3 regions of the Roseibium sp. RKSG952 genome follow, and region 3 is predicted to be linked to each of the others. Evidence: riboswitches for the same ligand, from Rfam matches in the RefSeq annotation. Region 3 holds a riboswitch; each other region holds the start of a gene.

Region 1 (9,759 bases), on a different contig from region 3:
AATCGCCTTACTCTTATCGAGGCCGTGCTCGACTCAGTTGCGGAAAAAGGAATCTCCGAGACGTCGGTCAGCGAAATTATTCAACGCGCTGAACTATCTCGTGGCATGATCCACCTACATTTTGGCGGCAAGGATAACCTTGTTGACGAGGCTGCCCGGCACTCGTCCGAGCAGTATTACAACGGTATATATGCCCTGCTGGAAACTACCGGACAAACTGGCCAGGAACACATTGAGATGATTGTCAGAGGAGACTTAAGTGAAGCCATCCTCAACAAAAAGAACGTTTCAATTTGGTACGCATTTCGCGGGGAAGCCCGAAACAGAGCAGCGATAGCAGCCTTTTCAGATACACGCGATGCAAAGCTTCGGAACCTGGTCTTCAATGCATTCGCGCGAATTGCGAAAGAAGCCGACATCGAACATGCCAATCAGGTTGCACGGGATGCAACCCACGGCACACTCGCCATGTTGGAAGGCATGTGGACCGATTATCTGCTCCACCCGGATTCATTTGATCGCACCGAGGCAATGAGAATTGTTTTTCGATTTCTGCGGGCAATGTTCCCGAAACACTTTGACCTAAGCGGTGCCCTGTTAATTGAATGAGATTTGGGACCAGTTTCCTAACAGGCGCTTAGGAAGTGGATAATCTCCATCTTTAAATCAACACGATGACAGCATCGTAGGGGCGCAAGAAGTTCATTTGAACCGACAACAATGCGCGACTTTTTCGTCACGCCGAGCCGGTCTCGTTCCGATCCCGATGAAGCAGTTTGTGTTTCACGCTCCGCTGCCCCACCTCTCATCGAGATAAACCTTCATATCAAAATCGGGACCTTTCTGATCCAACCTGATCTGCTTCAATGATGAGCAAACTAACAACTACCTCATCACCGGACCATTGATCACCAAAGACTGCATGTTGAGATGTGCGTCGACCAGAAAATGCTCCATCAGGTTCTGGCGTGACAGGACATCCGCCGGTTTTCCATGATCGACGATCCGTCCTCTGCTCATCAAATGTACATGATCGCAATATCGTGCCACTAAATTCAGATCATGCAGGGTCATAAGAACCGTCCGGCCCCGCCGTTTAACCTCGTTCAACAGCACCAATTGGTAATGAAGATCGAGATGGTTGGTCGGCTCATCCAGAATGTAGATTTCCGGGTCACAGGCCAGCAACTGAGCAAAGTAACACCGCTGAAGTTCTCCGCCTGACAGGCGATCGGCAGGCTGATTCCGCTTTTGGATTAGCCCCACCAGCTTAAGTGCTTCATCTCTTCGCAATACCAGCTCAACTCCGTCCAGGCCAAGAGCAGACAGACCAATTTCAACGATATCCGATGGGGTCAACCCGGCCAGCAAACCAGAGCTTTGCACCAACGCACCGCATTTCCGCGCCCATTCGTGATAGGCATAGTCTTCAATATCGCGACCATCTGCAGCGATTTCACCTGCTGCAGGGCGCTCAGCGCGGTAGATCGTACGAAGAACAGTGGTCTTACCCGCCCCGTTAGGACCAAGCAAGCAATGCACCTCGCCTTTGGGGGCGGCCAGAGAAACGCCTTGAACATATGGCTTGCCACCGACGTCAACCGACAGGTTGCGGATATCGAGTGCGGGATTAGACTGCACGGCGCAACCCTCTCAGTATCAGGATGAAAGGCGGTGCCGCAAACAGGGCCAAGAGCACACCAAGCGGCAGTTCCTCGGGCGCCAGCAGGGTTCTACATAGAAGGTCGACAGCAATCAAAACAATCGCCCCCAGCACCATCGACAGGGGTAGTAAAACCTTGTGCCGCGCACCTACCAGCAGCCGTGCCATATGCGGCACAATCAGGCCGATAAAGCCGACGATACCGGCGACGGAAACCGCCAAACCGGTCAGCACAACCGTTGCCACGAATATCATGACGCGCAGGCGCCCTGTGCGGATCCCCAGCGCCTGAGCGCGCTCTTCCCCCAACAAGGTCGCGTCCAGAGCATTCGCGCGCATCAGGAACCCGCCAGCAATCATCACAAGTGCCAGCGCAAGCAAGGGCAACTCTCGCCACTCTGTGCCTGCCGCCGTACCCATGAGCCAGCCCAGGGCGTTACGGGTAACATGTGGATCCCCAATATAGAGGAAAAAGGCCGTCACCGACTGGAACATCAACGAGACTGCAACGCCCGCCAGAATAACAATTAGCGGATCAAGCTGACGCCCACGTTGCTGAGACAGTCCAAGCGTCATCAGAAACGCCAGAGCTGCACCTGAAAACGCGATCAGGGGGACACCGACGGTTTCGGTCACTTCGGACGGCAACCAGATGATCGCCGCGACCGCTGCCGCAGAAGCACCGGATGACAGACCCATCAGATAGGGGTCTGCCATCGGGTTGCGCAGGGCCGTTTGCATCAAAGCGCCAGCAAGGGCGAGCCCGGCCCCGATCAGTCCAACTGCCAATACGCGCGGGATGCGCCACTGCCACACAATCAGGGACAGCCCCCGCGGGGCATCCTCATTGCGCATCAGAATGGCTACACGATCCGACCAGCTTATGTCGGCTGTCCCCCACAGAATGCCCGCAATGGCGACAAGCACCATTACGACCATAGCCGTGGGAAACAGGACCAGGAACCGGGATTGCATTTACTCGAGTTCCGCCAGTTTGGCGTTCAGGTTCTCAACACCATCGGCAAAACGCATCCCGAGAAGGGTTTCAGAGAACGGAACAGTGACGAACCGACCCTCTTTAACAGCGGTCAATTCGGACAAGACCGGATCGCTTTCCATATAGGCACGCTTTTCGCCCGCCGAAGACCAGCTCGCTTCGATCAACAGGATCACATCGGGGTCTGCCTCGACCACGCGTTCCCATGCCAGATCAACCCATGTGCCTTCGACATCGTCACTGATGCTTTTCAGCCCGGCGGTTCTTGCGACCAAAGCAGGCCCTCCGCAGCAACCGATCGAGTAAGGTGTCTCATCGCCACTGTCGTAGATAAACGCCGTACGGCCAGCCCCTTCCGGGTCAGTCTGAACCGCCTCGATACGCGCACGGGTCTCAGCGATCAGCTTGCCCGCGCGATCTTCAACATCAAAAATCTGCCCGATCTTTTCGATGTCGTTCAGGATCGGCTCGATGGTCAAAGGTACATCCTTCGGATGCGCTTCCTTGCAGGATGCGTCAACCAGGTAGGTACCGATTGCCAGATCATGCCATTTCTGCGCTGATCCAAGGTTGTCTTCGGAAAATGCGGACCCAAAACCCGCGAACAGAAAATCCGGCTCATTGGCCAGCACTACCTCTGCGGCCGGGTATTTCTCGGCCAGGACCGGGACGGACTCAAACGCCGCTTTCCACTGGGCTGGCATTTCATCGTCCAGATAAGCGGTACCAACCATCGAACCTTCAAGCCCAAGCGCCAGCATCACTTCGGTCGCTTGCTGGTTCAGGGTAATCGCCCGCGTTGGCGCCTTGTCGAAGGTGTAATCGATCCCGCAGCTTTGTACGGTGACCGGATCGGCCTGGGCTGTAGCCGCGACAAATCCAAGCGGCACGAAGAATTTAAGCAGGTTCATGTGTATCTCCTGTTTGATGAATAAGCAGTGATCGAGGAGTGGTTCCGGCGCCCAGCGCCTGAGAAACAAAGGTCCGAATGTCGTCCAGGCTCTCCACGCGATACCAATCGCCGTGTGGATAGTGGACGATCACTGGCCCGGCATTGCAGGGAAACAGGCAGCCGGTTGTGGTCACCAGACATTCAGAACTTTTGCCCGCATGGCCGAGTTCTTTTTTAAGCGCATCCACCAGATTGGGGGCGTCTTTCAGGTGACATCGCGGGCCTGCACAGACGAGTAGATGGTGGCGAAAGGCAGGAGGGCTGTCCCACCCTTTGCCGAGCTCACCGGAAGGTTTCGGCCTAATCGGTTTCAGCAAAACATCTGCATTTGCGGCAGTCCGAATGACGTCTGAATCCATTTGCAGCGGTTTGGCGAAGAACAGCTCGGGTGCGTTTTCTGTCCGCCTGTGCAACCAGCTTGCTGCCGCATTTGGCAACCAGTTTTCGAGGCTCTGGGAAAACGGCAAGCCAATTGGACGCAACTCGATGCGCTTGGCTCCCTGCTCCGTGAGATCATCTAAAGCATGCCAAAGCCCATCACCGGATGCCTCCAACCTGACAGCGCGGGCTTCTGTATGCGCGGCCTCAATCAGAGCGTTTGCAAGGTGGCGGAACCGGGATTGGCTGACGTAATTTGCCGAAATCAAATAAATAAATGCGTCCATCTCTGCCCCGAAACAGGAGGCAGCTCGGCACAATGCACTGGCCCGAAGATATCCATCATCTCATCCTCCTCGGGCCCTCCGCCCGGTTGGTTACATCCAGATGATGGCAGGTCTCCTGACTTGCGGATCAAAGCTTGCCGTCCCTTCCCGGATCTTGGGCGATCCAGTGGCTCTGACGGGTTGCTCACCGCTTACAGTTGCGGGGGCAGTTTCGGATTTGGATAAACGTCCGCACCGAATTCCCTTTTATCCTTGCGGCAATCACCTCAAGGAACCATCACGGCGAAAAAACACAAGCAAAGTTGATTCGACAAGAGTACGTGCTGGCTGATCGCTGGTATTTTGCCAGAACCTGCACGAGCGGACAAAGAAGTTCGCCACACTTCACTCTATATATTGACAACTTGCCCTGGTGAAACCCAATATAGTGTTGCTTCGGTTCTTTCGATTCCTGTCGAGAGCTAAGAGGGAAACCGGTTCGAATCCGGCGCTGCCCCCGCAACTGTAAGCGGAAAGTTCGGCTGAACACGCCACTGAAAGTACGCTTTTGGGAAGGCCAGATCGAACGATGATCCGCGAGCCAGGAGACCTGCCGCAAGCTCGAATGATAACCACGAACGGAGGGTTCGGGGGCGTTTGGCGGGCTTGTTTGCCCATGGCGTCCTCGGCTTTGATTAAAAGGACAGAGGACAAATGAGCATTACCGTATATTCCAAACCCGCCTGCGTACAATGCACCGCGACCACCCGAGCGCTGGATGCAAAAGGCATCAATTATGATGTCGTGGACCTGACGCAGGACGACAGCGCCATGACCCATGTGACCGAGCTGGGCTATCGCCAGGCACCAGTCGTTGTGGCCGGCAGTGACCACTGGTCGGGCTTCCGCCCGGACATGATCGCCCAATTGGTTTGATCTATGACTGCGCCGATCCCGGCGCTGGTCTATTTCTCATCGAAATCCGGAAACACCCACCGCTTTATCTCGCGGCTGGGCCTGACCTCTTTCCGCATTCCAACTGGGATGGACCCGCTGCCGGACCCTGAAGATCCTTATGTTCTGATCTGCCCGACCTATGCCGACGGCGAAGGACGCGGGGCGGTTCCGAAACAAGTGATCCGCTTTTTGAACGACCCGGCCCGCCGCGCCGGGATCATCGGGGTGATCGGCACAGGCAACCGTAATTTTGGTGCGACCTACGCCCTGTCCGGTCGCATCATCGCCCAGAAATGCAACGTGCCGCTGCTGTATTCGTTCGAGCTGGCAGGCACAGAGACAGACATCGCCCGTGTCCGCACCGGGCTTGAAAAACTAGGGAGACACCAATGCTCGACAGCAGCGTAAACGAGCAGGACTATCACGCGCTGAACGCGATGCTGAACCTCTATGATGGTGAGGGGAATATCCGCTTTGACGCTGACCGCATGGCCGCTCGGCAATACTTCCTTCAGCACGTGAACCAGAACACCGTGTTCTTCCATTCGTTGGATGAAAAGCTGGGATACCTGGTGTCCGAAGGCTATTACGAAGAGGCCGTGCTGGACCAGTATTCCAAGAACTTCATGCGCAAGATCTGGGATGCGGCTTATGCCAAGAAGTTCCGTTTCCCGACCTTTCTGGGCGCGTTCAAGTATTACACTTCGTACACGCTGAAAACCCGAGATGGGCAGCGCTATCTTGAACGCTACGAAGACCGCGTCGTCATGACCGCTCTGGCGCTGGCGCGCGGGGACGAGGCGCTGGCCATGTCCTTCATGGAAGAGATCCTCGAAGGCCGCTTCCAACCTGCCACACCGACTTTCCTGAACACAGGCAAAGCCTCACGTGGTGAGCTGATTTCATGCTTCCTGCTGCGGCTTGAGGACAACATGGAGAGCATCGGTCGCGGCATCAACTCGGCCCTGCAACTGTCCAAGCGCGGCGGAGGTGTTGCGCTGCTGCTGACAAACATTCGCGAACATGGCGCGCCGATTAAGGGCATTGAAAACCAGTCCTCGGGCGTAATACCGGTGATGAAACTTCTGGAAGATAGTTTCTCCTACGCCAACCAGCTGGGCGCGCGTCAGGGCGCTGGGGCTGTCTACCTGAACGCGCATCACCCGGACATCATGCGCTTCCTCGACACCAAGCGCGAAAACGCGGATGAGAAAATCCGCATCAAGACGCTGAGCCTTGGCGTGGTGATCCCTGACATCACTTTCGAGTTGGCGAAGAAGAACGCCGATATGTACCTGTTCTCGCCCCATGACGTCGAGAAGGTCTACGGTGTCCCGTTCTCGGAAATCTCGGTGACCGAAAAGTACAACGAGATGGTCGATGACAAGCGCATCCGCAAATCCAAGGTCAATGCGCGGGAATTCTTCCAGACCATTGCCGAGATTCAGTTCGAATCCGGTTATCCATACGTGATGTTCGAAGACACGGTGAACCGGATGAACCCCATCGCGGGCAGGATCAACATGTCGAACCTGTGTTCCGAGATTTTGCAGGTCAATGAAGCGTCCGAATTCAACGATGACCTCAGCTATTCCCATCTGGGGACGGATATCTCCTGCAACCTCGGCTCGCTGAACATTGCCAAAACGATGGATGGCGGTGATCTGGGCCGCACTGTAGGCGCTGCGATCCGCGCACTGACGGCGGTGTCCGAAATGTCGGCAATCGACTCGGTGCCGTCGGTGCGTCGGGGCAACGATGAAAGCCACGCGATCGGTCTGGGCCAGATGAACCTGCACGGGTTCCTCGCGCGCGAACACATCCACTATGGTTCGCCGGAGGGTGTCGAGTTCACATCGGTGTACTTCGCGGCCATGGCCTATCACGCGATCCGCACCTCCTGCGAATTGGCGCAGGAACGCAAGACATCGTTCAAGGGGTTCGAGGACTCCGACTATGCATCGGGCACCTTCTTCGACAAATACACCACCCGCGACTGGCTGCCCGAAAGCGAGAGGGTCAAGGCGCTGTTCGACGGCATGACCCTGCCCACGCGCGACGACTGGGCGGCGTTGAAAGCCAACGTGATGAAGCACGGCCTGTACAACCGCAACCTTCAGGCGGTGCCGCCCACCGGGTCAATCAGCTATATCAACAACTCGACCTCGTCGATCCACCCCATCGTGTCCAAGATCGAAATCCGCAAAGAGGGCAAGATCGGCCGCGTCTATTATCCGGCGGCCTTCATGGATAACGACAATCTGGAATACTACCGCGATGCCTATGAGATCGGCCCAGAGGCGCTGATCGATACCTACGCGGCGGCCACCGAACATGTGGATCAGGGACTGTCGCTGACGCTGTTCTTTCCGGCCGAGGCCACGACCCGCGATATCAACCGCGCCCAGATCTACGCGTGGAAGAAAGGTATCAAAACCATCTACTACGTGCGTCTGCGCCAGGAGGCCCTTGAAGGGACCGAGGTGCAGGGCTGCGTATCCTGCTCGCTGTAAGGGGAAACGATATGAAAGATATGATCCAAACCAAAATCCCCCGCGCCATCAATTGGAACCGGCTGGAGGATGACAAGGACCTTGAAGTCTGGAACCGCCTGACGGTCAATTTCTGGCTGCCGGAAAAGGTGCCGCTGTCCAACGATATCCAAAGCTGGGCGACGCTGACGGACCACGAAAAGCAGCTGACCATCCGCGTCTTCACCGGTCTGACCCTGCTGGACACGATCCAGAACACGGTCGGCGCCCCTGCCCTGATGCCCGATGCCGTCACTCCGCATGAAGAGGCCGTACTGACCAACATCGCCTTCATGGAGGCGGTGCATGCGCGAAGCTATTCTTCGATCTTCTCAACGCTCTGTTCGACCAAGGAAATCGACGAGGCGTTCCGCTGGTCCGAAGAAAACCCGCATCTGCAGGCCAAGGCCGAGGCGATCCTGAACACCTACGCGCCCGGAAACGATCCTTTGAAACGCAAGATCGCGTCGGTGTTTCTGGAAAGCTTCCTGTTTTACTCCGGCTTCTACCTTCCAATGTATTGGTCCAGCCGTGCAAAGCTGACCAACACCGCCGACCTGATCCGGCTGATTATCCGGGATGAGGCGGTCCATGGTTATTACATCGGGTATAAGTTCCAGCGCGGGTATGAGAAGCTGTCCGAGGTGGAACAGCAGGAGCTGAAGGACTATGCCTTTGGTCTGATGTTCGAACTCTACGGCATCGAAAACCAGTACACCGAAGAGCTGTATGACGAGATCGGCCTGACCGAGGATGTGAAAGTGTTCCTGCATTACAATGCCAACAAGGCGTTGCAGAACCTGGGTTTCGAAGCCCTGTTCCCGCCCGAAGTCTCCGAAGTGAACCCGGCCATTCTGGCGGCACTTAGCCCCGACAGTGAAAACCACGACTTCTTTTCGGGCTCAGGCTCGTCTTATGTCATTGGCAAGGCTGTCGCCACTGAAGACGAGGATTGGGACTTCTGATGCCGAAAGACACGTTAGCAATCGTAAAGGAATGGCACGAGGCGTTCGACGTACCGGTCGTTGACGCCCCGTCGATTCCCAATGAGCGCGCGCAGATGCGGCTCGCGATCCTCGAAGAGGAAGTGGCCGAGCTGCGAGCTGCAGTCGAGGCTGGTAATCTGATTGAAGTTCTGGATGCGCTTTGCGACATTCAATACGTGCTTGACGGAACGTTTCTCGAGTTTGGCCTGCACGGTTTCAAGCAAGACGCGATGGATGAGGTTCATGCCTCAAACATGTCCAAACTCGGTGCCGATGGACGACCCTTACTCCGCGAGGACGGCAAAGTGCTGAAAGGGCCGGACTTCCGGCGGCCCGATCTGGCCCGCGTTCTGCGGCGGACATAGTCAACGCATCGAAACCGCAGCTGGTGTCAGCCAAACTGCGGTTTCGAATATGATCCCAATCAGAATAACCTCGACTTCAACCTTGCTGATGGGGTTCGAACAACAGGTCAGAAAGTTACCCGCCTCGATACCGTCTTCTGAGAACCGCCATTGTGAACCATGGGAACCTCTCCAGCGGCCTTCTTAACCTTACAAGTGCCACGCACACCAAAGGTACAGACCGAAAACCAGTTTGCACAAACTGGGTTCTTGCCATCCGCCAAGAGTCACAACGGTTCGCCCTTGCTTAAAGCGATCGTCTCCTACTTTCCCCACGGGATCTGTCTTTGAAATTGACTAGCGATTGCGTGCTGAGGTTACTGATGCGTACTTCCCGAAACTTGATTTAAAGCGGCCAGAATTGACTTAACGTCTGCAACTCTGACTGCGCAAACTGGTTTGTGAACAACGAAGCTCCAACGGGTGCCAACAGGGTTCAGGGCAATTGGGGCCAGCACATTCCACTTCAACAACGGTAATCAGAGAAAGCGGTCCAACCTCGATCCATTCTCGAACCAGTTTTTTTACACGTTGGACATGCCAAAGTGTGGCCGCCCTTCCTTTGATCTGACCTGCAAAGCTCACAACTGTGTCGGATTTGGCGCATCGCCGTAGACCGCTGTGG
Region 2 (9,759 bases), on a different contig from region 3:
GGCTCGATCACCATTGTCTGAAAATGCCGGGCGAGGAAGTCGGTCAGGTAAAACGAGCCGAGCTGGTCCTCTTCCAGGCGGTCGAACGTATCCAGTCCCGTAAAGAAGGCGTAGCAATGTGCTCCTTCTATCCGGCGCGCGCCGGTTTCTTCCAGAACCTTGTCCAGAAGACCGCCCGTGCCGCAATCGCCATACCCGATCAGAATGTCGTCATAGACGTCCTGATTTTGCAAAATCGCCTTGCGCACTTCGCCGGGTATCTTGTCCGGCGTGTTGTGAAGCTGGGCTGGCAGGCATGTCAGATCGACATGTGTCAGACCATTCAGGTCGCGGATCGCAATGATCTCACGAGCCAGAGCGCCGCAAGCGATAACGAGAACCCGGCCGATCTTACGGGCCGGACCTTCGTCATCCGGGACCGGAAACAGTGGAACGCCGTCACGCATGTCACCGGCATCCCTGTACATCGGACCTACGCCTTGCCGGCAAGCTGGTTGTGCCTGCGGGCGATCAGGTCCTTCGCCATCTCGACTGCGACAGCAGCATCCCGGCAATAACCATCCGCACCGACGGCTTCGCCGAACTCTTCATTCAGCGGAGCGCCACCAACCAGAACGATGTAATCATCGCGCAGTCCTTTTGCCTTCATCTCGTCGATTACGACCTTCATGTAAGGCATGGTGGTGGTCAGAAGAGCCGACATGCCGAGGATATCCGGCTTGTGCTCTTCGAGAGCCTCCAGGTAGTTTTCGACCGGGTTGTTGATCCCGATGTCGATGACTTCGAAGCCGGCCCCTTCCATCATCATGGAAACAAGGTTCTTGCCGATATCGTGGATGTCGCCCTTGACTGTGCCGATCACCATCTTGCCGACTTTCGGCGCGCCGGTTTCGGCAAGGAGCGGACGCAAGATGGTCATGCCGGACTTCATGGCATTTGCCGACAGAAGCACTTCCGGCACAAACAGGATGCCATCGCGGAAGTCGACGCCGACGATGCGCATTCCCTCTACAAGAGCCTTGGTGAGGATGTCGTACGGAGCCCAGCCCCGCTCCAGCAGAATGTTGACCGCTTCCTGAATTTCCTCCTGAAGGCCGTCATACAAGTCGTCGTGCATTTGCTCGACAAGTTCGTCGTCGGCAAGGGCGGCGAGATCGATATCTTCTTCTGACATTGGGCGTCTCCATGGCGGCCAAAGGCACTCGGACATAAACAATTCATTAAATCTTATGGCTTGTTGCCGATTTACCGATATCAGTAAAACGACACGGGTAGTCGTTCCTGCGACGGGTGCGCTGCACCCATCCGTCAAGCGGGAAAACAGCAAGCCTTCCCTGTTGTTAGCGACGCGATTTTCCTCAGATTCATATAGGTATTGAACAACCTTGCGTCATGTCCGAAACCCGCATTTGGATGTCGTTTTTGGGTTGCGGGCAGCTTGTGCGGCAATGATATGCAGCAATTAGCAAGGTGCGGCCCGAAAGGTCGTCAAATGGGAAGCCGGTTGAAGTCCGGCACTGCCCCCGCAACGGTAACAGGTGGAGGGCGCGGCAACGGCCACTGGGATGTCCCGGGAAGGCGCTGCGTCCGGCACATGTGGGCCTCCCTGAAGTCCGGAAACCAGCCTTGCAGGACGAAACGTCGATCCGCGGTGGGCAGATCGGGCGCTATGAAAACGCCGCCTTGCGCTGCAGGGGAGCGTTTCAAGTGATCCGCTTCTTTTCCGCCGGGTGAACTGCATTGAGATGTGCCGCATGTCTGACGCGGTAACAGGAGAGGTGACATGCAGGCTGAGCAGAAAGCGCTTGAGCTGCTTCAACGGCGAACATCGGGCCATGCTCTTGAGCAGGCGTTTTATACGGATCCCGATGTGTTCGCTCTGGATCTGGACAAGATCTTCTATCGCGAGTGGCTGTTTGCAATACCGGCCTGCGAAATCCCGAAAACCGGAAACTACGTCACCCACAAGATCGGTGCCTACCGGATCGTGATCGTGCGCGGCGCGGATGGGGTCATCCGCGCATTCCACAATTCCTGCCGTCACCGCGGCTCGATCCTGTGCAAGTCGCAAAAAGGCTCGTCGCCGAAACTCGTTTGCCCGTACCACCAGTGGACCTATGAGCTTGACGGATCCTTGTTGTGGGCGCGGGACATGGGGTCTGAGTTCGACCCCAGGGCCCATGGCCTGAAAACCGTTCATTGCCGCGAAATCGCGGGTCTGGTCTATGTCTGCCTTGCGGAAAACGCGCCCCCATTCGAGCCGTTCGCGGAGTTGATCGAGCCCTATCTGGCGCCTCATGATCTTGGCAATGCGAAGGTCGCCTTCGAGAGTTCGATCATCGAAAACGGCAACTGGAAACTCGTCTGGGAAAACAACCGGGAATGCTATCACTGCGGCGGTAACCATCCCTCCCTGTGCCGCAGCTACTCAGATGAACCGGATGTGACGGGTATTTCCGGAGACAGTGTTCCCGATCATCTCGTCGCCCATTTCAAGCGCCTGGAAGATGTTAATCTGGCCTCGAAATTCCATCTGGATGAAAGCGGCCAGTATCGTGTTGCCAGAATGCCGCTCAAGGGCGGGGCGGTCAGCTACACCATGTCGGGCAAGGCTGCCGTCAACCGACCGCTCGGCCGGATCCCGTTTGCGGATGCCGGGTCCTTGTTGAAATTCCATTACCCCACCACCTGGAACCACTTCCTGCCGGATCATTCACTTGTTTTCCGGGTGACCCCGGTCAGCCCGACCGAAACGGAAGTCACGACCAAGTGGCTCGTGCACAAGGATGCGGTTGAGGGCAGGGACTACGACCTGAAAACCCTGACAGAGGTCTGGCTTGCAACCAATGACGAGGACCGCCGGGTCGTTGAAGACAATCAGCAAGGCATCCTGTCGCCTGCCTATACGCCCGGTCCCTATTCACAGCTTCAGGAGAGCGGCGTGATCCAGTTCGTGGATTGGTATTGCGATACGCTGCGGACCCGTGTTGCCCCCTTGATGCTTGCTGCGGAGTAAAAGGTCATGAGCCTGTTGAAAGCAGCCGGAAGCGCCGGACCGGCCATTTGGGATGACAGCGAGATGCTGGAATGCGTTGCCGTCATTCCGGAAGCGCCAAATGTTGCCACCTTCTGTTTTCAGGCCCCGTCGGGAGCCTTGTTCGATTATTTGCCGGGACAGTTTCTGACGCTTGAACTTCCCGTCAGCGGCGGGCCGCTCTACCGGACCTACACGATCTCGTCGTCGCCCTCGCGCCCGACTTCGATTTCCGTGACGGTGAAGGCGCAGGAAGGCAGTCTGGGGACGCGCTGGATGCTGGACCACCTCCAGCCGGGCATGCGCATCAAGGCGCTGGGGCCAGCCGGGGTGTTCAGCCATCACGTCCACCCGTCCGACAAGTACCTGTTCATTTCGGCAGGTTCGGGCATCACGCCGATGATGTCGATGGTCACCTACATGTTCGATCAGGGCAGCGAGCCCGATGCGGTCCTGATCAACTGCGCCACGCGGCCGTCGGAAATCATTTTCCGCGACCGGCTGGAGCATATGGCAAGCCGTGTGCCCGGCCTTGATCTGAAATTCGTGGTCGAGACCAATGACCGGTTCAAGGTCTGGACAGGGTTTCAGGGCCGCTTCAACCAGTTGATGCTCGGCCTGATGGCGCCGGACTATCTGGAGCGCGAGGTGTTTTGCTGCGGGCCGGAACCGTTCATGCAGGCCGTGCGCGAGGCACTTGCCGAGCTCGGGTTCGACATGAACCGCTATCACCAGGAAAGCTTCCAGGCTCCGGCTGCGACCGAGCAGGAAGTTCCCGAACTGGATGATGTCGTCCCGGATGAAACCGAATCCGCGGAGATCTATTTCCTGCATTCCGATGTCCGGGCAAAATGCACGGAAACCGATACCGTTCTCAACGCGGCGCGGTCAGCTGGCCTCAACATTCCATCAGGCTGTACCTTCGGCGTTTGCGGCACCTGCAAGGTCAGGAAGACTGCCGGAGAGGTTCATATGGTCCATAGTGGCGGGATCTCGGAGGATGATATCGAGGACGGCTACATTCTGGCCTGCTGTTCCCACCCGATCGGCAAGATCGAGGTCGAAGTCTAGAGATTGCGGAACCGGGGAGGCGTTAAACCTTCTCCGGTTCCTCATTGTCCGTTTTTATCCGCGCCAGCCTTTTTCGAGAGGCCGTGCCCAGCGGCCTCCTGCTTGTAATTTGCACTCGACCGGCTAGGCTGAAGGCAGGTTGATCGGGTTGCGAGCTGATATTGCCGGATGTTCAGTCTTAAAGTTGTCAAGATGGCCGTGCTGTCGGCCTTCGTCGCGAGTGGCTGCCAGTCGCTTGGCGGGACGGTCAATTTTGTTCACAAGACGGGCTCGACACTCGCGCAGCGGCAAAACGCAATGGATGCCTGTCAGGTGTCGGCGCTTCAGCAGGTTCCTCCCGCCTACAAGACCCGCACGATTGGTGGCTATGGCGGGGGATTCTGCAATGGCTGGACCTGCTACGGCTCTGGTGGGTTCTATCCGGATACCATCAGTTACGACCCGAATGACGCCCTGCGTGCACGCCAGTTCAACAAGTGCTTGGCGAGCAAGGGCTATACGATCATGGCACGGCCGTCGTGCACCACCAGGACAGAAGCGGATGCCTATCGCTCCGCCAAGAGACAGGCCTCCGCATCCCGAATAGACTGCGTGGCTGGCGAACCCTTGCTTCAAAGCCGTTGGGTCCGCCAGCGCTAGGGTTTTCAGGCCTAGAACAAGCCTTCGATCTGTCCGTTGCCGTCCAGCTTGATGTGGTTTGCCGACGGCACGCGGGGGAGACCCGGCATGGTCATGATTTCCCCGCAGATCGCGACGATGAAGCCGGCCCCCGCCGCAAGGCGCACTTCGCGGACCGGCACACTGTGGCCGACCGGAGCGCCGCGCAGGTTCGGGTCGGTCGAGAACGAGTACTGGGTCTTGGCCATGCAAACCGGCAGATTGCCGAAGCCGTCGGCTTCCCAGCGCTTCAGCTGATCCCGAACGGACTTGTCGGCAAGGACTTCGTCCGCCCGGTAGATGCGCTTGGCGACGGTCTCGATCTTTTCGAACAGCGACAGGCCGTCTTCGTAAAGCGGGGCGAACTGGGCCGCACCGCTTTCGGCCAGCGCCACAACCTTTTCCGCAAGTTCCGCCGTGCCTTCAGATCCCTTGGCCCAGTGCGACGCCAGAACGGCCTCGACGCCCAGCTCGGCGCAGTAGTCCTTGACCGCCTGGATTTCGGCGTCCGTGTCGGCGATGAAATGGTTGATCGCCACAACGGCCGGAACGCCGAACTGCTTGACGTTTTCGATGTGACGGCCAAGGTTGCCGCAGCCCTTTTGAACCGCATCGACATTTTCCATGCCGAGATTGTCCTTGGGCACACCGCCGTTCATCTTGAGCGCCCGGACTGTTGCCACGATCACGACCGCATCCGGTGACAGGCCGGCCTTGCGGCATTTGATGTTGAAGAACTTTTCAGCGCCGAGATCCGCACCGAAACCGGCTTCGGTCACGACGTAGTCGGCGAGCTTCAGAGCCGACTGGGTGGCCATGACCGAGTTGCAGCCATGGGCAATATTGGCGAACGGGCCGCCATGGATGAAGGCCGGGTTGTTCTCCAGCGTCTGGACGAGATTCGGCTGGGCGGCTTCCTTGAGCAGCACGGTCATCGCGCCGTCGGCGTCCAGTTCACGTGCAGTGATTGCCGAGCGGTCGCGGCGGTAGGCCACGATGATGTCGCCGAGACGCCGCTGCAGGTCTTCAAGATCGGTCGCGAGGCAGAGGATGGCCATGATCTCGGAGGCAACCGTGATGTCGAAGCCGCCTTCGCGCGGGAAGCCGTTTGCAACACCGCCGAGCGAGCAGACGATGGAACGCAGGGCCCGGTCGTTCATGTCGATCACGCGCCGCCACGTAACGCGGCGCTGGTCGATGCCCAGCTCGTTGCCCCAGTAGATGTGGTTCTCGATCAGGGCAGACAGCAGGTTGTTCGCCGAGGTGATGGCGTGGAAGTCGCCGGTGAAGTGCAGGTTGATGTCTTCCATCGGGACGACCTGCGCCTTGCCGCCGCCGGCAGCGCCGCCCTTCATGCCGAAGCACGGGCCGAGTGAGGGCTCGCGCAGGCAGATCATGGCGTTCTTGCCGATCCGGTTCAGGCCGTCGCCCAGGCCGACGGTTGTGGTGGTCTTGCCTTCGCCTGCAGGTGTCGGGTTGATGGCAGTCACAAGGATCAGCTTGCCGTTATCCTTGCCGTTGAGCGATTTCAGGTAGTCACCATCCACTTTGGCCTTGGTCTTGCCATAGGGAATAAGTGCGTCATCCGGAATATTCAGCCGCGCTGCAATGTCCTGAATGGGTTTCATGTTTGCCGCGCGGGCTATTTCAATATCGCTCGCCATGATCGTTTCCTCGAAATACTGGAGGGCTTTATGTCCAACCGGATTATTGATGTCTTGAAGCTAGGCACGATCCAATGTTGCGGGCATCGCAAATCCGACTTGGACAAAAGGGGATGCGACGGTCGCGGAATTCTGTTTGCCCGGATCACCGCGCGGTCACTGGCGAATGCTGTGCAGGCACGGTATCAAGGGAGTTCCAAGTGGCAAACCTGTCAAGAGTATCATGGCTGAACCGGATATCCTGTCCCTGCTTCCCGAACGGTTGAAGACCGCCCGCCGCACACAGGGGCTGTCGCTGGAGGCGGTCGAAAAGCGCTCCGGCGTGTCGAAATCGATGATCAGCCAGATCGAAAGGGGCGAGGCCAATCCGACTATCGCGACCCTGTTCAATCTGACGCGCGCGCTCAATGTCGACTTTGCCGGCCTTCTGGGCGAGGCTGCTTCCGAAGACCGGGTCGAAATCGTGCATCGGGATCAGACGCCCGCTTTTGACAAGGCGGAGGAGGGGTGCCGGATCCGGATCCTGTCGCCGCCGCAGGACACAGGCAGGCTGGAGGTCTACGAGCTGATCTTCGAGCCGGGCGGCAAACTCAGCAGCAAGGCTCATGAACGCGGGACACGCGAGCAGCTGGTTGCGATCGAGGGGCGGCTCGAGGTCACCTCCGGAGTTGCAAAAGGAGTTCTGAAGGCCGGTGACACTGCGCGCTATGGCGCCGATGTTCCGCACCGGATCGAAGCGCTCGACGGGGCCGCGCGGGCGCTTCTGATGGTGATGAATCTTTAGGCGGGGCACGTTGACGTCGGGGCGGCTTGCAACAGTTCTTTGAAAAAGAAATTTATTCCGTTATAATGGAGAAAATTCCAATTTAGTGGAGATTGCGGTGAGTCAGGCGTTCTTGTCCCGGATAAATGACAGTTTGCGTGAGATCGAGGCGGAGGGGCTGTTCAAGCGCGAGCGGCTGATCACCTCCCCGCAGGGCGGAGAAATCACGGTCGGCGACCGGACCGTCATCAACCTTTGCGCCAACAATTATCTCGGGCTTGCCGATCATCCGGATCTGATCGAGGCGGCGCGCCAGGCGATGGATCCGCGCGGTTTCGGTATGGCCTCAGTGCGCTTCATCTGCGGAACGCAGGACATTCACCGGGAGCTTGAACAGCGGCTGGCGGGTTTCCTCAACAAGGATGATGCCATTCTCTTTGCGGCCTGTTTCGACGCCAATGGCGGATTGTTCGAACCGCTGCTGGGGCCGGAAGATGCAATCATTTCCGATGCACTGAACCACGCATCCATCATCGACGGCATCCGGTTGTGCAAGGCACGGCGCTATCGCTATGCCAATTCCGACATGAATGATTTGGAAGCCAAGCTGAAGCAGGCGCGTGCAGAAGGTGCACGCCACATCATGATTGCGACCGACGGCGTCTTTTCAATGGACGGCTATCTGGCGAAACTGCCGGAGATCAAGAAACTGGCCGGGCAGCATGATGCGGTTGTGATGGTCGATGACTGCCACGCAACCGGTTTCATGGGGCCGAAGGGCGAGGGGACCCCGGCGCATTTCGGAATTGATGTCGATATCCTGACCGGTACACTTGGCAAGGCGCTTGGCGGGGCCATTGGCGGCTATATTGCCGGGCCGCAACCGGTCATCGACCTCTTGCGCCAACGCGCCAGACCCTATCTTTTCTCAAACTCCCTGCCGCCTTCGATCGTGATGAGCGGTCTGGAGGCGATCCGGCTGGTGGAGGAAGGCGACGGTCTTCGGGCGCAGCTGTTTGAAAACGCGCGCTACTGGCGTGACGGGCTTGCCCGTCTGGGGTTTGACCTGCTGCCGGGCGAACATCCGATCATTCCGGTGATGCTGGGAGAGGCGCAGCTTGCCCAGGACATGGCGGCGAAACTGTTTGACGAAGGCGTCTATGTGTCCGGTTTCTTCTTCCCCGTGGTTCCGCGCGGTCAGGCGCGCATCCGGACGCAGATGAATGCCGCCTTGACGCGGGAAGAGCTCGACCGGGCACTGGATGCATTCGAGCGGGCCGGCAAGGCAACGGGGGTCCTTTCATGAGCAATCAGATGAAGGCGCTTTGCAAGTCGGAGCCGGGGGAAGGCCTCTGGATGACCCGGGCGCCGGTGCCGGAAATCGGCCCGGACGACGTCTTGATCCGGATCAACAAGACCGGGATCTGCGGCACCGACATTCACATCTGGAACTGGGACGACTGGGCAGCACGGACAGTGCCGGTACCGCTGATCACGGGACATGAATTTGCCGGCGAAATCGTGGAGGTTGGCCGCAATGTGCGCGATCTCCAGATTGGCCAGCGCTGTTCGGGGGAAGGCCATTTGATCGGCAAGACGTCCCGGCAGTCGCGCGCCGGGAAGTTTCACCTTGATCCGGAAACCCGCGGGATCGGCGTCAACGAACAGGGGGCGTTCGCGGAATATCTCAGGCTTCCGGCCTTCAATGTCGTGCCCTTGCCGGACGAGATTGACGACGAGATCGGCGCAATTCTGGATCCGCTCGGCAATGCCGTCCACACGGCGCTCAGTTTCGATCTGATCGGCGAAGATGTTCTGATCACCGGTGCCGGTCCGATTGGCATCATGGCAGCAGCCGTTGCCCGCCATGTCGGTGCCCGCAAGGTGGTGATCACCGACGTCAATCAGGACCGGCTTGATCTTGCCGCCGAGGTCACGGATGTGGTGCCTGTCAATGTCGCGAAAGCCGATCTGAAACAGACCGTGGCCGATCTCGGCATGCGCGAGGGTTTTGATGTCGGGCTGGAAATGTCCGGCAATCAGGTTGCGCTTGATCAGATGGTTGAAAACCTCGTGATGGGCGGGCGTATCGCTCTGCTCGGCATACCACCCGGCAAGTCTCCGGTCGACTGGTCGCGGATCGTGTTCAAGGCGATCACCATCAAGGGGGTGTATGGCCGCGAGATCTTCGAGACCTGGTACAAGATGATAGCCATGCTGCAGAACGGTCTGGACGTTCGCAAGGTGATCACCCATCGCTTCGACGCCGATGAATTCCGAGACGGTTTTCTGGAAATGAAATCCGGCAAGACCGGCAAGGTCGTCTTGAACTGGCGCTGAGTGGTTTGATGCGGGCGGCAAACACGGCCGTTCAGATCATGCCAACGGGCGAAGCAGCGAAACCGCAATTGTGTCCGCCATCCCCGCCAGCAGAGCACGGACCCGGGATTGGCGAGCTCCTCAAACCGCTGATGCCGGTGGCTCTCCGATCCCGGACAAAACCCCGGTTTTTCCGGGATGACAAAAAAATCGATGCAAGCTGTTTCAAACTGAAAGAGCCTTTCTCAAGG
Region 3 (9,759 bases):
CTCCCTATCGCGTGAGCGCAGTTCACCGTGACCGTCTGATCGGAATGCATCCTGACGGCGAAGCAACATTGCTAAGTAACAACCAATCTACTGGTGATTTTGCTGTCGGTGATTGGGTTTTGGTCGATAAACACATGCGTATCCAACGACTGCCAGACAGGCGCAGCCTGCTAAAACGCCGGGCCGCAGGCACCGGTGCTGGAATCCAGTTGATTGCGGCCAACGTCGACGTTCTGTTCATCGTCAGTTCCTGTAACGCAGACTTTAACCTGCCTCGACTGGAACGATACTTGGCACTTGCACATCAGGCTGGTTGTTATCCAGTGATCGTACTGACCAAGGCAGACACGTGCGATGATCCGAAAGACTATGTTTCACGCGCAGAATCACTGGCACTCTTTCTGACGGTTGTGCCAGTGAATGCCCATGATGACGATGACGTGCGACAGGTCCTGAATTGGTGTCCAAAAGGGCAAACTGCGGCTCTGATCGGCTCATCAGGTGTAGGTAAAACCACACTGACTAACGCTATGACTGGCGCAAACGAAGCCACCGCGGAGATACGTGAAGATGATGCCCGTGGACGACACACGACGACCTCGCGCGAGCTGCACCAGATGCGTAACGGCGGTTGGCTGATCGACACCCCCGGTATGCGCGCCCTGCGTCTGCTGGATGCTCAAGAAGGGGTCGATGAAGTATTCTCGGATATCGTCGAACTTGCCGAAACCTGTCGCTTTGCGGATTGCAACCACGAAACCGAACCGGGTTGCGCGATCCAAGAAGCCATCAGCGCCGGCGAGCTCGACCCGGCGCGTCTAGAGCGATGGAGGAAGCTGCGACGCGAGGATCGGCGTAACTCTGAAACAATTGCTCAGTCGCGCGCACGTGACAAAGCCTTTGGGAAAATGGTGCGATCCGTGATGCAGGATAAGAAATCACGCAAACGGTTCTGAAGGAAAGGGCGCCGCCATGCGGTGCCCTACCTCAGGCTATCAACCGGGGCCAAACCGCAGAGTTGCGACGGGCAAACGCCCCGATGTGCCCCACACCCTTGAGGCCAAAATCGCCGGGCTTCAACAGGTGACGTCTGGCTGCAGGCCCGTAGGCATCTGCAAGTCGCCAAACTGCCTCCGGCGGCACCATCTCATCATCCTCAAATGTAAGAAAGTCGACGGGCGCACCTGAACGCGACCAATCCGCTTCGGGCAGGGTAACTCCGGTCTCAGGCAAATAGCTTTGAGGCGCGGTACACCATTTTCGCCACTGCCAATACACTTTTGGCGGCAGGTCAGCACCAAAACCAACCAACTTACCCGGCAGATATCCCTTCAGGCGAACGATCAGGGGAGCGTGACCATACCAGAACAACATAGCCAATGCACGATATGGCCAGGGATGATCGGATACGGTCACCAGTCCCGAGCAGACACAAATCATCCGGTCAATCTGTTCGATTTCCGGCTGGACCGGACCCAACATCCCGCCAACCGAATGACCAATAACCCAGAGCTTGGCATCCGGAAATCTTCTGCGCATCTCAGCACGGGCAGCTGGCATATCGACAAGAGCCCAATCGGCCATATTCACGTCGCTGTCCTGCAAGCGCCCTGAAAGGGAATGGCCAAAATCGCGGTAGTCGTATGTCAGGCAGGCAATACCCTGTTCGACAGCCAGCCACTGTGCAAAATGCCTGTAGTAATCGCGTGGTACGCCAGTGGCGCTGTTCAGAACCACAACTGTTTCAGGCTCGGTTGCAGGCAGGAACAGACGGGCAGACAGCATCGCCGAACCAGCCGGAAACTGAAAATCCTCGATGAGCGCATTCTGCTGGCTGTCCAACATTGCATCCTCCAACCAAATCTAGACCAATCAGTCTAATGATTCCATCTGGACCATTTGGTCTAGTGCTGTCAATATCGATGAAAGATGACCAAACGTCCGCTACCAACCCGAGATCGCCTGATCCAGACCGCCGCCGAGCTGTTCCAGCGCTCGGGGTACAACGGCGTTGGGTTGTCCGAATTGCTGGCAGAGGCGCAGGCCCCCAAAGGCTCGCTTTACCATCATTTTCCAAAGGGAAAGTCCGATCTGGCCCTTGCTGCGGCAAGCTGGGCGTCAGACGGAATGCTGGAACTGATTGCGGTCTCTTTCAAAGACGCACGCGACTTTCGCGATGGTATTGAAACCCTGTGCCACAAGATCGCAAAGCTCTTTGACAAATCCGGTCGCTGGGAGACCTGCCCTATATCCGCCACCCTGTTCGAGGGGCCGGAGAACCAACTTTTCAGGGATCACGCATACCGCCTGTACGAAAGCTGGATTGCGCAGGTCCGCGGGCATGCCGAACGCTTTGGCGTCGATCATCCTCAGGAAACCGCCGATACACTGTTCATTATGCTTCAGGGCGGATGGCAACTGGCCCGCGCGCGTCGAAATTCGGATGTATTGCGCAACCTGCCGAGGTTTCTGCCCGCCAACGTTCTCTGAAGCGTACTGAACGCGGCGGAATGCAGCTTGACTCAAGCCGACCACAAGCATTAGCGGTTAGGCGATGGTTCTCGTATCGGACTGGTACGGGATGAAAAGGGAACACGGTGCGGTCCTGCCCGAAACGTTGGAATGGACCTATGCCGCGACTGCCCCCGCAACTGTAGGCGGAGAGCAATGCCGAAATGCCACTGGCCAATTGGCTGGGAAGGTCGGCGAAGCGATGACCCGCAAGTCAGGAGACCTGCCATCGGAACTGAAACCGAAACTCGGGCGGGGTGTCCGGGCAGGGTCTGACCGCATTGCGTAGTCCAGCCTGTACCAAGCCCCCGTCTCACGCGCGGAGGGCGCAACATGATCTGGAAGACCGAGACACACGAATTTACGGCTACAGTTTGCCAACGGACAGGCAAAACCTGCCCCGCGCTGGCCAGGATGGCCCGTGCTATGGCGCAGGCCATGACAACAGCTGGACCAGTAGCAACGCGAGAATTCGAAATCGAAGGCAGCAGCGAGCTGACCCACTGCCCGGATGGTTGCACCGCCCGCTTTCGCGCGGGACCTGATCAGATCAGGTTTTTTTGCGGTTCAGATACGTCCGTCGAGACCAACGCGCTGGATGAATATGCAGACATGATGTTTGGCTCAGCAAATACCGCTTTGCCTTCCAGCATTCTATCCAGTCCACCATATGCGCTACTTGAGGCCAATGCGCTCGTCCCAAGGCAAAATGTCGATATCAGCCAGCACGCGGCTGCATGATTCAGTGCTCGAGCTGCGGCTGAGCTGCCGATGTCGCCCAGTTTAGCTGATCATCAGTTTCAACTGCACATGGCCGCACCTTGCGTAACCTCTGGAGTGCGTTTTCGGGTCTTTCACCGCATTCGATCATCAGTCGAAGCACAATCATCCCCGATCGTCCGCAGCCACCGCGGCAATGAACCAGTACCCGTCCTCCGCCCGAGAGTGCATGTCGAGCTGCCGCGCTGGTCTCGGTCCACAGCTCATTGATTTCTGGTGACGGTGCACCGAAGTCGGTCACTGGCAAATGCGCCCATCGACTGGCCCGACTTTGAATATCGCTGCCGAAATCACCTGCACCCAGTTGCACCATCTCGGCCTCAGTTGTCATCGAAATGACAAGACCTGGCTTCCAGTTCGCTATCAGATCCAGATCGCCGGAATAGTCGCCGTCGTTGCCGGGTATCGACGTCAGCGCGAGCGTGCCATTTCCAACCTGCAGGGCATAGATCACCAGCTGAGACACAAATTACTCCTCCCAAGAAATGACATGCAACAGAACTCAGTTTTTCGAAATCGGTCCGGCCAGCTTATGCGCATCGGCTGGTATTCCCAAACGAAATTCGTGCCTGTGCGCTGTGGACGTAAGCCGCGGGGACAACTACGCTGCATCCTTGATACGAATCCGCCAGAGCAGACATGACCGACACACCCAGCCCCGCCTATCAGGTTCTAGCCCGAAAATACCGCCCGGAAACCTTTGCTGATCTCGTCGGCCAGGATGCCATGGTGCGCACGCTGAAAAACGCGTTCGAGGCCGACCGGATCGCGCAGGCCTTTATCATGACCGGCATTCGCGGAACGGGCAAAACGACCACCGCGCGGATCATTGCAAAGGGCATGAACTGTATTGGTCCCGATGGCAATGGCGGACCAACGACTGAACCTTGCGGGAAATGCGAACATTGCGTTGCGATCATGGAAGGCCGCCATGTCGACGTGATGGAAATGGACGCCGCAAGTCGGACCGGCGTCAATGATATCCGGGAAATCATCGACAGCGTGCGCTACCGCGCCGCCAGTGCCCGCTACAAGATTTACATCATCGACGAAGTTCACATGCTTTCGACCAGCGCATTCAACGCGCTGCTCAAGACGCTCGAGGAACCACCCGAGCACGTAAAGTTCATCTTTGCGACGACCGAAATTCGCAAGGTCCCGGTCACCGTTCTTTCCCGGTGTCAGCGCTTCGATCTGAGGCGTATCGAGCCAGAAGACATGATTGGCCTGCTGAAAAAAATTGCCGGGTCAGAAAACGCTCAGATCGCCGAAGATGCGCTGGCCTTGATCACCCGCGCTGCAGAAGGTTCCGCGCGCGATGCGACGTCACTACTGGATCAGGCGATTTCGCACGGCGCTGGCGAAACCAGTGCGGATCAGGTTCGTGCAATGCTGGGCCTTGCGGATCGTGGACGGGTTCTTGATCTGATTGATATGATCCTGCGCGGCGACGCGGCAAGTGCACTGACTGAGCTTGGCGCCCAATACGCCGAAGGCGCGGATCCGCTGGCGGTTCTGAGGGATCTGGCCGAGATCACCCACTGGGTTTCCGTGGTTAAAATCACCCCGGACGCGGCAGAAGACCCAACCGTTTCGCCAGACGAACGCGCACGTGGCCAGCAAATGGCCGAAGCCCTTCCGATGCGGGTGCTGACGCGCATGTGGCAAATGTTGTTGAAAGCGCTCGAGGAAGTTGCTGCCGCGCCCAATGCGATGATGGCAGCGGAGATGGCCGTCATCCGTCTGACCCATGTTGCCGACCTGCCAAGCCCGGAAGAATTGATCAAACGGCTGCAGGATGCTCCTCCACCGCCAGTTGGTGGGCCGGGTGGTGGCGTACCAGTGCCGAGCAACGGTGCCCCGGTTGCGCAAACACACACCCCCGCGACACCAGCCTATGCATCGCCGCCGCGTGGCAACGGCGGCGCGCCTTCAGCCGCGTTGGCGCAGGATGTTCAGGCCGCGCTGGCACGCTATCCGAGCTTCGAGCATGTGGTCGAACTGATCCGGTCGAACCGGGATGTCAAATTGCTGGTCGAGGTGGAAAATGGGGTTCGGCTGGTATCCTACCAACCGGGCCGAATAGAATTCACTCCGGCGCCACAAGCACCTGCCGATCTTGCCGCCAGGCTAGGATCGTCTCTGCAACGCTGGACCGGCAATCGCTGGGCTGTTTCCATTGTATCCGACGGCGAGGCGCCAACAATCGCCGAATTGAGGGATGCTGCAGAACTGGCTCTGAAATCAGAGGCAGAGGCGCACCCTCTGGTGCAGGCGGTTCTTGCACAATTTCCCAAGGCGAAGATCACCAAGATCGAAACCCCCGAACAACGCGCAGCTCAGGTCGAAACCGAGGCACTGCCCGAGGTCGAAGACGAATGGGATCCGTTCGAGGAAGATTGAGACCCGGCCCTGCTATTCGCAAGCAACAGAGCCCATTGTCCTGCAAAAGGCCTTAACAATGGGCGAGAGGCGCGCTGGCCTCTTGTGTCGCTCAGTCGGCATCCGTATTTAGGCGTCAAACCGATTTACAGGAGATTACCGATGCTCAAAGGACTCGGCGGCCTTGGCGGTCTGGGCGACATGGCCAAGATGATGAAATCCGCGCAGGATCTGCAGACCAAGATGACCGAAATGCAGGAAGAGCTGAACAACATCATGGTTGTTGGTGAATCCGGCGCCGGCCTGGTGAAGGCGACCGCTTCTGCCAAGGGTGAGCTGAAAGGTCTGGACATCGACCCGTCCATCTTTAACGGCGACGACAAGGAAGTAGTCGAGGATCTGATCCTGGCCGCGATCAAAGACGCTCAATCCAAAGCGACCGAGCGTTCTCAGGAAGAAATGAGCAAGCTGACCGAAAGCATGGGTTTGCCCGCAGACATCAAGCTGCCGTTCTGATAGACACTCCTGACGACCCAAAGGCCGGGCACCCCTGCCCGGCCCTTTTGCAGGAGCGCAAGCCGTGAGCTCGAACAGCGACATCGACAATCTGATCGACCTGATGGCGAAACTGCCGGGCCTCGGGCCACGCTCGGCCCGGCGTGCAGTCCTGCATCTGATCCGCAAACGCGCCCTTCTGCTCACCCCCCTCTCGGACGCGATGCAACAAGTGGCCGTCACTGCGCGTGAATGCCTGAATTGCGGCAATGTGGGCACCACAGATATCTGTGATATCTGCGACAGCGAAGACCGCGCGACCGGAGAACTCTGTGTGGTCGAGGACGTCGCCGACCTTTGGGCGATGGAGCGAGCCGGAGTGTTTAAAGGCCGCTATCATGTGCTGGGAGGCACGCTGTCGGCATTGGACGGCGTAGGCCCGGACGAGCTGCGCATTCCCCGCCTCAAGGACCGGGTTCTGGCCGAGGGGATTTCCGAAGTCATTCTGGCGCTGAACGCCACCGTAGATGGCCAGACCACCGCCCACTACATCGCGGACCAATTGGAGGGTCAGGTGCGCCTGACTTCACTGGCACAGGGTGTACCGATTGGCGGAGAGCTGGATTATCTGGATGACGGGACGATTACGGCAGCGCTGAGGGCGCGGAAGGAGCTGTAGGCACCTTTTAACTCTTCACCCCTGTTCACAACCTTTCTTCAGCTCTAACAATCAGTAGAAATAAACTATTTTCGGAAACGTAAAACACTGGAAATACAATAGTTAAGCCCTTAGCATTCCTCGAAACAGTAATCGCTCGAGGCACCTTTTGCTTATTCCGTTTTCCGACCCAATCTGGTCTCGGCTGTATGGCCCTTACGGCATTCAAGAGGTGGCTGGTGTATTGGCCAAACTGGACAAATCCTGGGACGAGGATATCGCCAAAGACTTGTTCTGGGAAAAGTTGCACCATCAGGAAGACTTATATCCCGTCACATTTGCCGCTTTCCCATGGTTGTGGAGGTTCTCAGGTAGAGAATCCCATAAAAACACCGACATCCTGGACTTTCTTTCGTTCACAATGAAATGCGCGAGATCTTCATTGGAAGACGATGGCGCGACCGGGACCGAGGGAAAATTCCGGGGTCTGTCCCTTAGCTTGAGTGACCACCAAAAAAGTTGGATACCTGAGCATTGCCACATGACCAATGAGGACATGGGCACACTGGCCGCGCTGGAAGATTGGTATTCTGCAAATTGCGGCGATATCGCGAACATATGTGTGGATGCGGTTGATGGAAACAACGACTACCTCGATGCAATTCTATCCGTAGGCTATGCAAGTCTTCACGGTGGCGACGCAGCCGCCGGTCTAATAATCGGTTGGGCGGACAAACTCGAACCGGAAGAGATATTGGAGTATTCTCCTTTACAGTCATGGGATGTGTCGGCGCTTTCGGCGCTTTCTAAATTACTTAGATCAAAGAACGACAGGTTAGCAGGCTTTCTTGATGAAACTGTGGGCCCGCATCTAACCTGCGAAAAAACAGAGAGATTTTTATGAAAAACCGCCTTTTCGCCCTCACCTTCGCCGCCTTCACCGCAACTTCTGCACTTTCACAAGAACTCATCGACAAGGGATTTGTCGAAGGCTGGAACATCATGATGGATCCCGCGCTTGGGAACGGGTGCCTGATCCAGACGATCTATCAGGATCTCTCGGTGGTGCGCTTGGGCTATGACGCACTGGACAATCGCGGATATTTCACCGTCTACAACAAGGCCTGGGGCGATATTGAGCCGGGGCAGAGCTACCCGATCCGGTTCGAGTTGGACGGTAAGAGCTTTGACGCCACCGCCATCGGATTCAAACAGGATCGTGTGCCGGGCGCGACGGTATTCTTCACCGACCGGAGTTTCGTCAATGCGATTGCGCAGAACAAGACGATGACCGTTTTCAACCCGGCGGGTGAACGTGTGATGGCAATCGACCTCAAAGGGACAGCCAAGGCGCTGGACTACGCACGCGACTGCCAAAACAAGAAGCTTTAACGAATCGGATCGAACAACGCGTCCTTGGCCGTGCAGTCGCGGATGACATCGCGGCCGCAGGGTACCGGCTCAAGGTCGCGCGAGAGGCATAGACGGACCTCTTCGATATAGCCTTGCTTACAGGTGATCGTGATCATATCGCGCTCCAAACCCGGGTTGGATTTCAGAAACGCGTCCTCGACGACCGATGCCGGAAGTTTGACCGACGTGTCCAGCTGACGGAACACGGGCGGGCGTTCAACGCCCAGATAGGCCTGACGAGACAGGGCAAAATAGTCGGGCGCGCTGAGACCCGAGCAGGTGCCGTGTTTCTTCCACTGATGCCAGGCAAGACCGGAACTGCCCTGAATGTCTTCCATTTCCCGCGTCATGCGCCGGGTTGGCGGCGCCTCGGGCGTGCGACAGAACGCAGGCCAGCCTTGGTGGTATTGCGGCCAGAGACCGTGCAGGATCCAACCGTGATCATGCCGGTCGTCGCATTGATCAGATCCTCGCGCGTCCCCTTCACGGGCGCACCAGTTGGGTGACCAGCTCAGCGACAGGACATAGTAGTCGAACTCACCAGCCTTTTCGCCATCTGCCAGCGCAGACATTGCGCTGAACGCCCCCAAAATGAGCCCGCAAAACACCTGACGCATTCGCCTCTTCCCTTCTTGCCTTGGCGCGACTATATACAGCCCAAGTTCCCCGACAACGGAAACCTGCCCCAAAACCACGGGGCCGCCGAATTCCGGCGACGGGACAGATGTATTTATAGGAGACGGGCTGATGGCAAAACCGCTTATGGCCAAGGCAACAGCCGTATGGCTGGTGGACAACACCACGATCAGCTTCAAGCAGATCGCGGATTTCGTGGGCATGCACGAGCTTGAAGTGCAGGGCATTGCCGATGGCGACGTCGCCGCTGGCGTTAAAGGGTTTGACCCGATCGCCAACAACCAGCTGACGCAGGAAGAGATCGACTCTGCGCAGGGCAACCCGCTGCACAAGCTGAAACTCAAGTTCAACCCGTCGGCCGCCGGTGAAGAAAAGCGTCGTGGCCCGCGTTATACCCCGTTGTCCAAGCGTCAGGACCGTCCGAACTCGATCCTGTGGCTGGTCAAGTTCCACCCGGAACTGAGCGACGGTCAGATCGCCAAGTTGGTAGGCACAACCAAGCCGACCATCCAGTCGATCCGTGAGCGCACACATTGGAACATCGCCAATATGCAGCCCATCGATCCGGTCGCTCTGGGTCTGTGTAAGCAGTCCGAACTGGACGCGGTTGTTCAAAAGGCTGCTGCCAAGAAAGCTGCCGAAGGTGGCGTGATGAGCGATGATGAGCGTCGTCGTCTGGTATCCACCGAGCAATCGCTCGAGATGGATGCAGCGCCGAAAATCCCGACTGCAATCGAAGGTCTGGAGACATTCTCGTTGTCTGAGGACAGTGACGAAGAGCAAAAAGACGATGAACCGATCATCGATGCCGACAGCTTCTTCAACCTGCCCAAAGGCGGCGGCGAAGAAGACGAAGAAGACGATCTGCGCAACTAACGCGTTAT

The links. Region 3 has a riboswitch for cobalamin ahead of E1297_RS22200 (hypothetical protein). Riboswitches for the same ligand answer to the same signal wherever they lie in the genome.
Region 1: another riboswitch for cobalamin. It lies ahead of nrdH (glutaredoxin-like protein NrdH); the one in region 3 lies ahead of E1297_RS22200 (hypothetical protein).
Region 2: another riboswitch for cobalamin. It lies ahead of E1297_RS23130 (aromatic ring-hydroxylating dioxygenase subunit alpha); the one in region 3 lies ahead of E1297_RS22200 (hypothetical protein).

What each region holds. Positions count from the first base shown of each region.
Region 1 is NZ_SMMF01000962.1:352,112-361,870, reverse strand. Features, by position in the region: gene E1297_RS45810 (TetR family transcriptional regulator C-terminal domain-containing protein) at 1-609, shown strand, start outside; gene E1297_RS45805 (ABC transporter ATP-binding protein) at 886-1,641, opposite strand; gene E1297_RS45800 (iron ABC transporter permease) at 1,631-2,638, opposite strand; gene E1297_RS45795 (ABC transporter substrate-binding protein) at 2,639-3,571, opposite strand; gene E1297_RS45790 (ferredoxin) at 3,558-4,277, opposite strand; cobalamin riboswitch at 4,365-4,571, opposite strand; cobalamin riboswitch at 4,697-4,889, shown strand; gene nrdH (glutaredoxin-like protein NrdH) at 4,971-5,192, shown strand; gene nrdI (class Ib ribonucleoside-diphosphate reductase assembly flavoprotein NrdI) at 5,208-5,621, shown strand; gene nrdE (class 1b ribonucleoside-diphosphate reductase subunit alpha) at 5,603-7,726, shown strand; gene nrdF (class 1b ribonucleoside-diphosphate reductase subunit beta) at 7,738-8,709, shown strand; gene E1297_RS45765 (nucleoside triphosphate pyrophosphohydrolase family protein) at 8,709-9,095, shown strand; gene hisI (phosphoribosyl-AMP cyclohydrolase) at 9,716-9,759, opposite strand, start outside.
Region 2 is NZ_SMMF01000926.1:8,188-17,946, reverse strand. Features, by position in the region: gene E1297_RS23140 (DUF1638 domain-containing protein) at 1-467, opposite strand, end outside; gene E1297_RS23135 (B12-binding domain-containing protein) at 473-1,174, opposite strand; cobalamin riboswitch at 1,452-1,644, shown strand; gene E1297_RS23130 (aromatic ring-hydroxylating dioxygenase subunit alpha) at 1,784-3,016, shown strand; gene E1297_RS23125 (hybrid-cluster NAD(P)-dependent oxidoreductase) at 3,023-4,105, shown strand; gene E1297_RS23120 (hypothetical protein) at 4,274-4,744, shown strand; gene E1297_RS23115 (formate--tetrahydrofolate ligase) at 4,756-6,426, opposite strand; gene E1297_RS23110 (helix-turn-helix domain-containing protein) at 6,650-7,210, shown strand; gene E1297_RS23105 (glycine C-acetyltransferase) at 7,308-8,495, shown strand; gene tdh (L-threonine 3-dehydrogenase) at 8,492-9,529, shown strand.
Region 3 is NZ_SMMF01000923.1:3,582-13,340, reverse strand. Features, by position in the region: gene rsgA (ribosome small subunit-dependent GTPase A) at 1-956, shown strand, start outside; gene E1297_RS22210 (alpha/beta fold hydrolase) at 988-1,845, opposite strand; gene E1297_RS22205 (TetR/AcrR family transcriptional regulator) at 1,930-2,490, shown strand; cobalamin riboswitch at 2,539-2,757, shown strand; gene E1297_RS22200 (hypothetical protein) at 2,845-3,252, shown strand; gene E1297_RS22195 (protein-tyrosine phosphatase family protein) at 3,254-3,757, opposite strand; gene E1297_RS22190 (DNA polymerase III subunit gamma/tau) at 3,931-5,694, shown strand; gene E1297_RS22185 (YbaB/EbfC family nucleoid-associated protein) at 5,836-6,189, shown strand; gene recR (recombination mediator RecR) at 6,254-6,847, shown strand; gene E1297_RS22175 (hypothetical protein) at 7,071-7,730, shown strand; gene E1297_RS22170 (hypothetical protein) at 7,727-8,218, shown strand; gene E1297_RS22165 (ribonuclease T2) at 8,215-8,856, opposite strand; gene E1297_RS22160 (DUF1013 domain-containing protein) at 8,984-9,751, shown strand.